2 linked regions of the Bremerella sp. P1 genome follow. The protein of the gene in region 1 interacts with the protein of each later gene in a pairwise test. Links are inferred from orthologs where the notes say so. Each region holds a gene or a part of one and is shown on either strand. Other genes may lie near its edges.

Region 1 (3,268 bases):
AAGTCGATTGTCGTGGCCCTGGGGGGCGGTGTGATCGGTGATCTGGCTGGTTTCATTGCGGCAACGATGACCCGTGGTCTTGATTTCTTTCAGATTCCGACCACGCTTCTCGCTCAGGTCGATAGCAGCGTCGGGGGCAAAGTCGGTATCAACTTGCCCGCGGCCAAGAACATCGTGGGATGCTTTTGGCAACCGAAAGGCGTGCTGATTGATACGGCGGTCCTGGAAACCCTTCCGCGTCGCGAGTACCTATCCGGTTTGGCGGAAGTGGTGAAGTATGGCGTGATCCTCGATCCGGAATTCTTTGATTATCTGGAAGCGAACGTTCAGCCAATCCTTGACCGTGATCCGACCGTGCTTCAGAAGATTGTTGCGCGGAGCTGTGAACTAAAGGCTCAGGTCGTCGCCGAAGACGAACGCGAAACGACCGGTCTGCGTGCGATCCTCAACTACGGCCATACGTACTGCCACGCCCTGGAAACGGTTTCCGGCTATGGCGAGTACCTTCATGGCGAGGCGGTCTCCGTCGGGATGCTCTGTGCTTCTCGCCTGGGAGAAAAACTGGGGGTCTTCGATTCGGAGGCAACCCAACGGCAAGACCATCTCCTCACGGCACTCGGGTTGCCGGTGGAAGTCCCGAAGGTGGATGAAGATGCCATTCTTTCGGCCATGCAGCGCGACAAGAAGGTCGAGCATGGCAAGCTGCGTTTCATCGTCCCGCACAGCATTGGCAAAGTGGTTCTGACACCGGACGTTCCATCAGATGTCGCCATGCAGGCCTGGACCGACGGATACTCCAGCTAGTCAGCGGACTATTTGCTCGACTCCAGAGCAGCGGCCCCTATAATGGCGGACTACCATACCGCCCTTACGGTGAGGCCTGCATGAGTTCCGTCGACGACAACACGCTGCAAGATCCTGAATTTATTGCTGCCTTACGCCTGGCACTCAGTTCGGGGATCGGCCCTGCGAAAGTTCAGGCGCTGCAGAACTATTTCGGATCGCTTTCCGCAGCCCTCGCAGCAACGACAAGCCAACTTCAAGCGGTTTCTGGTATCGGGCCGAAAGTCGCCAAGACGATCGCTTCTGCCAGTCAGCTCGATGTGCAGCGCGAGCTGGATCATTGTCAGGACTTCGGTATCCAGATTTTGACGCGTTCCTGTGAAGCCTTTCCGGAGCTTCTTCGTGAGATCGCCGATCCGCCTACCTTGCTGTTTGTCAAAGGAGAGCTCCTCCCTTGTGACGAACTCGCTGTGGCAGTCGTCGGTACGCGACATGCCACGCACTACGGCAAGAAGCAGGCCGAGCGATTCGGGTATGAACTCGCCAAAGCTGGTTTCACCATCGCCAGCGGCCTCGCCCGTGGGATTGATGCCGCGGCGCATCGCGGGGCACTCAAGGCCAAGGGTCGCACAATTGCCTTCCTTGGGGGTGGCGTCTCGAAGATCTATCCGCCGGAGCACGAAGAACTTGCTGCAGAAGTGGCCGCAAACGGCGCCGTCGTTAGCGAAGCGGCACCATTGGTCAGCCCAATCGCCGGAGCATTTCCACAGCGGAATCGTTTGATTACTGGGATGAGTCTCGGCGTTGTGATCATTGAAGCCGCTGCCCGCAGTGGGGCGTTGATTTCCGCTCGCATGGCGATGGAACAGAACCGTGAGGTCTTCGCCGTGCCAGGTCAAATCGATAACCCAGTTGCTCGCGGAGTAAACAGCCTCATCCGCGATGGCGCCACGCTTGTTCAGTCGGTCGACGACGTGATCGAGCAACTCGGGCCGCTTCGCGAACCACTGCAAGTCTCCGACGGGCAAACGGTTCTTCAGCCAGCCGAGCTCAAGCTCAACGAACAGGAACAACAGGTCCTTCAGCACATCGATCTGACACCGATGTCGTTAGACGCACTGGTCGCGCGTTCCAAGTTGCCCGTGCACCGCGTTCTATCAACGCTCAGCATCTTAGAAATGAAGCGGCTAATCGTACGCACCAACGGAACGACCGTCCAGCGGACCGCCTAAGCTTCACTCACTAAGCGAACAGGGCCTTGATGGGCTGACCACCGTCAGTGATTGGAACGGGACGATCGCCATCGTATAGCGATTTGGCATAATCAATGCCCATCGATGCGTGAATGGTTGCGAAGAAGTCAGGGACAGAGACTGGGTTGCTGACAATCTTCTTTCCTAGCTCGTCCGTCTGACCATAGGCACCTGAGTGCTTCAGCCCGCCACCAGCAAGCACGCACGTGAATGCCGACCCTTGGTGACCACGTCCGCCGCCACTGTCAAACTCAGGCGGTCGTCCGAACTCAGTGGTGACCACGATCAACGTCTTATCGAGCATCTTCCTTTGCTCAAGATCGAGGATCAGGGCTGCCATGGCCGTATCGAGTTCCTGGATCAGCTTGTGTTGTTCCAGAATTCCCCCGTTGTGGACGTCCCAGCCAGCGCCATTCAGGAAGTTGAGGTTGTGCGAGACTTCGATAAAGCGAACGCCTCGTTCAACCAGCCGTCGGGCGAGTAGACATCGTTGACCAAACTCTCCACCGTACCCCTCACGCAGATCAGTCGCTTCTCGGTCGAGGTCAAAGCTGCTCATGAATTCAGGGCCACTCAGCTTCAAGCTGAGGTCGATGGTCGCCTCGTAATCCTTCAACGCAGCCTCGCGCGTTTCCGGTTGCAGGCTGCGAAGCTTGGTCAGAAAGCTCTCACGCCGCTGCTGTCTCGCGCGATCCACACCTAGCGGAGGCGAAAGACCAGCCGGTCCGCGGCCCGTTTCGGTCAGATAGAGATAGCTGTGCTGCGCTCCAAGGAAGCCTGGCCCGCGAGTCGCATTCGGGTAACCAATCAGAACGTACGCTGGCACATCATCAGAAGCCGCTCCGCGCTCGTGCGCGACAATCGATCCTAACGATGGATAGACGACCGTTCCACTGACAGGCCGCCCCACGTGCATCCAGTTGGTCGCCGCGGCGTGCTCGTCGATCACAGCGTGATTGACCGTACGGACTGCCGTAACACGATCCATAATCGGAGCCAGCTTCGGAAGGTGCTCGCACAGCTGGACATCGTTGAAACAAGTCGGGATGGATTCGTAATAGGATCCAGGTTTTTTGGACTTCGGATCCCCTTTGGTCTTGGGGTCGAACGTATCGACCTGTCCCATGCCGCCACCCAGCCAGATGGAGATGACATGTTCGGCCTGTCCGCTGATACGATTTCCCGCCGGCATCGCGCCGGCCACGGACGTTGCCATGGCCGTCGCTGCCGAA
Region 2 (3,311 bases), 5.4 Mb from region 1 along the record:
AAGGTCCTGGAAATGGGGCCGAAGTTCGTCGTTTTGAAGAAGGGCGAGCATGGTGCGATGTTCTTCTCGGAAAAAGAAACGTACGTGATGCCTGCGTTCCCAACGCCGGAAGTGGTCGATCCGACCGGTGCTGGCGACAGCTTCGCCGGTGGCATGATGGGTTACCTGACCGAAAAGAACGAGTTCGATCCGAAGACGCTGAAGGAGGCCATGGCTTACGGTACCGTTGTGGCCAGCCTGATTGTCGAAGACTTCAGCATGGATCGTTTGAAGGGTGCCAGCCGCGATGAAATCGACGGCCGTTTCGCCCAATACCGTCAGATGCTCACCTTCTAAGGCGCTCTGCTTCATGGAAGCGACTCGCTGTTTTCTGGCCGTTCGCATTTCGACGGACGTTCGTCGCCGAGCCGAGAAGCTGATCAAAAAGCTCTCGGCAGCCGAGGCGGACGTGAAGTGGGTCGAGTCAGAGAACCTGCACATCACGACCAATTTTCTGGGTGACGTGACCAGCCAGGACGTGGTCGATATCTCTCGGAAAACGATCGAGGTCGCTGCTGAACATGCGGCCTTCGATCTCGAGATGATTGGCACGGGGGCATTTCCCGATGTCGAAAATCCCCGCACGCTGTGGATTGGGGCCAATGCTGGTGCTGAGCAGCTCATTTCGCTGCAGGAAGATCTGACTGAGCAACTGGCCGCGATTGGGTTTCCGCCCGATTCCCGCAAGAAGTATCACCCCCATCTCACGCTCGGACGGCTGAAACGCTTCAGCGGCAAGGTGGAAGACCTGAAGACTTTGCTGGTAGAAAACGCCGAATTGCCAATGGGTGAGTGCCACGTGAAAGAAGTTTGCATCTTTGCCAGCAAACTGGATCGCACCGGCCCCAAGTACACGCTGATCGGTCGCGGCTCGCTCGGGTAACGGTCCGTCTGCTCCGGCGATGTTACATGGCGTGATTCGTAAGTCCTTGTTCTGACAGGGTTTTCGGACTTCTTTCCACTTTCTGGAAATTCTTTTCCGCCCCTGGACCTAACGTGTCCTGCCCCTCACCGATCATTAATTTCAGAAACAACACAGAAACAAGATTGCATGGCCGATGCAAATTTGTACACTGTTCATCTGTGCACTTGGACTTTCAGGCCGCTTGCAGTGCCTGCAGTCTTTCCGCATAAAGGAGCCCTAAGAAATGGTCACGGTCGCAACCAAGAGCAACGGTAAAATGGCAGCCAAGAGAAAATCGTCCGGGAAGGACACCGCTTCTAAGGGAGCGGACGCCAAAAAGGACGTCTTTGCCGGGAACACCACCCTGAAAACGACCCTCGCGCAGATCGAGAAATCGTTCGGCGAAGGGGCCATCATGCCCCTGGGCACCAATCATAAGGTGATCGAAGGGATCCCGACCGGATCGCTTTCGCTGGACCTGGCCCTGGGGGGCCGAGGGATTCCGCGTGGGCGAATCATCGAGATGTTTGGCCCTGAATCGAGCGGTAAAACGACGCTCGCCCTCCATGCGGTCGCTCAGGCCCAGAAGCTGGGCGGGATCGCTGCTTTTGTCGACGCCGAACACGCCCTCGACCCCAGTTGGGCCAAGAAGCTTGGCGTGCAGCTAGAAACATTGCTGGTCAGCCAGCCATCCAGCGGTGAAGAAGCGATGCAGATCACCGAGATGCTGGTCAAATCGAACGCGGTCGACATTATCGTTGTCGACTCGGTGGCTGCCCTGGTTCCCAAGGCGGAACTCAATGGCGAAATCGGTGACTCGCACGTCGGTCTCCAGGCCCGCTTGATGAGCCAATCGATGCGTAAGCTGACCGGAGCGATCGCTAAATCTAAGACCTGCGTGATCTTTATCAATCAGATTCGCGAAAAGGTCGGCGTGATGTTCGGTAGCCCCGAAACGACGCCTGGTGGCCGTGCTTTGAAGTTCTACTCGTCTTGCCGTATCGATGTTCGCCGCATCGGTCAGCTGAAGGACGGGGAAGACGTAGTCGGCCAGCGTGTCCGCACGAAGATCGTCAAAAACAAGGTTGCCCCGCCATTCCGCGTCGCCGAGTTCGACATGATGCACAAAGATGGCATCAGCTTTGAAGGGGACGTCCTTGACCTGGGGCTTACTCACAAGATCGTGGCTCGCAGCGGGGCTTGGTTCCGCTATGGCGATATGCAGCTTGGCCAAGGTAAGGAGAAGGCTCGGGTATTCCTGGTTGAGAATCCTGAGATTACTGAGGAAATCAAGCAGAAGGTGATGGAATCTATCGAGCCGGTCGTCGGTCCTGTCTCAGGTCCGGAAGCTGATGGCGAACCGCCGGAAGAAGAATTGTAAGCGACCCGTCCTCCCGGGTACGTTCAGCTCCGGTCCACTTCCCCAGTGGGCCGTAGGGTGCGAGAAGTGAAGCAACGCAAGCGATTCGCACGTTCCTTTCCGTTTGACAAACCACTGCGGTACGGCTGGTTCTGGGAGCCGTATCGCACCAAGGCAGATCTGGCAGATCTCCGTCCCCCTCGGGATTTGCTTTTTCGTGCGTTCTCCTAACCAAAACAGGGTTCCGAGGTCGGCTGTCCCAGCACAGAGGGACGGCCGGCCTTGTTTTGGTTCTTGAGCGGCCCATATTTCTGGCCAAATCAGTCACCTTTGCCCAAATTGGCAAAGAACTTATCATGAAGGGCTTGTGTCCCAACGATTGGGAAAAGAGGTCGGCAGAGCGGCTTTCCTGCTGAACACTGAAAACTGAACACTGAAAACTAAGCTCCCAATGAAAACCGACGAACTACGCGAAAAGTACCTCAGCTTTTTCGAGACCAAAGGACACACCCGTTGCCCGAGCGACGTTCTGGTTCCCACCTGGGACCCCTCGGTTCTCTTTACCCCGGCCGGGATGAACCAGTTTAAAGATCACTTCCTCGGTCGCGTGAAGCTCGACTTCACCAAGGCCACGACTTGCCAGAAGTGTCTGCGTACCGGCGACATCGACAATGTCGGTCGTACCGCCTATCACCACACGTTCTTTGAAATGCTGGGCAACTTTAGCTTTGGCGACTATTTCAAAGAAGATGCGATTCACTGGGCCTGGGAGTTTCTAACCGACAAGAAGTGGCTCGCGATCGATCCCGCTCAGCTGAGCGTCACCGTCTATAAGGATGACGACGAAGCTGCCAACATCTGGCACGAAAAGATCGGCCTGCCATTCAGCCGCATTGAACGCCTGGACGAAGACGAAAACTTCTGGCCGGCCAGTGCACCCAGCCAAGGCCCCGACGGCGTTTGTGGTCCGTGTAGCGAAATCTACTTCAACCCGAAAGACGGTGGTGA

What was found.
Region 2: the proteins of dprA (region 1) and recA interact in binary tests that used the Bacillus subtilis proteins (3 or more experiments, as listed by UniProt). The link is inferred for Bremerella sp. P1 from one-to-one orthologs.

The regions. Positions count from the first base shown.
Region 1 is NZ_CP118164.1:6,421,212-6,424,479, forward strand. What follows is about bases 1-2,949. They hold dprA (DNA-processing protein DprA), read left to right. Parts: upstream 1-884; coding sequence 885-2,015; downstream 2,016-2,949. Other genes in these bases: aroB (3-dehydroquinate synthase), read left to right, coding at 1-804; PSR63_RS26050 (DUF1501 domain-containing protein), read right to left, coding at 2,026-2,949. Also shown: more of PSR63_RS26050, read right to left, coding at 2,950-3,268. UniProt on the Bacillus subtilis protein: Protein that helps load RecA onto ssDNA during transformation. Binds cooperatively to circular ssDNA, is able to bridge different segments of DNA. Favors the loading of RecA onto SsbA- or SsbB-coated ssDNA and formation of RecA-DNA filaments.
Region 2 is NZ_CP118164.1:1,010,245-1,013,555, reverse strand. The notes cover bases 264-3,255. They hold recA (recombinase RecA), read left to right. Parts: upstream 264-1,187; coding sequence 1,188-2,324; downstream 2,325-3,255. Other genes in these bases: alaS (alanine--tRNA ligase), read left to right, coding at 2,755-3,255; thpR (RNA 2',3'-cyclic phosphodiesterase), read left to right, coding at 350-922; PSR63_RS04210 (PfkB family carbohydrate kinase), read left to right, coding at 264-336. Outside these bases: more of PSR63_RS04210, read left to right, coding at 1-263; more of alaS, read left to right, coding at 3,256-3,311. UniProt on the Bacillus subtilis protein: Multifunctional protein involved in homologous recombination, DNA repair and competence.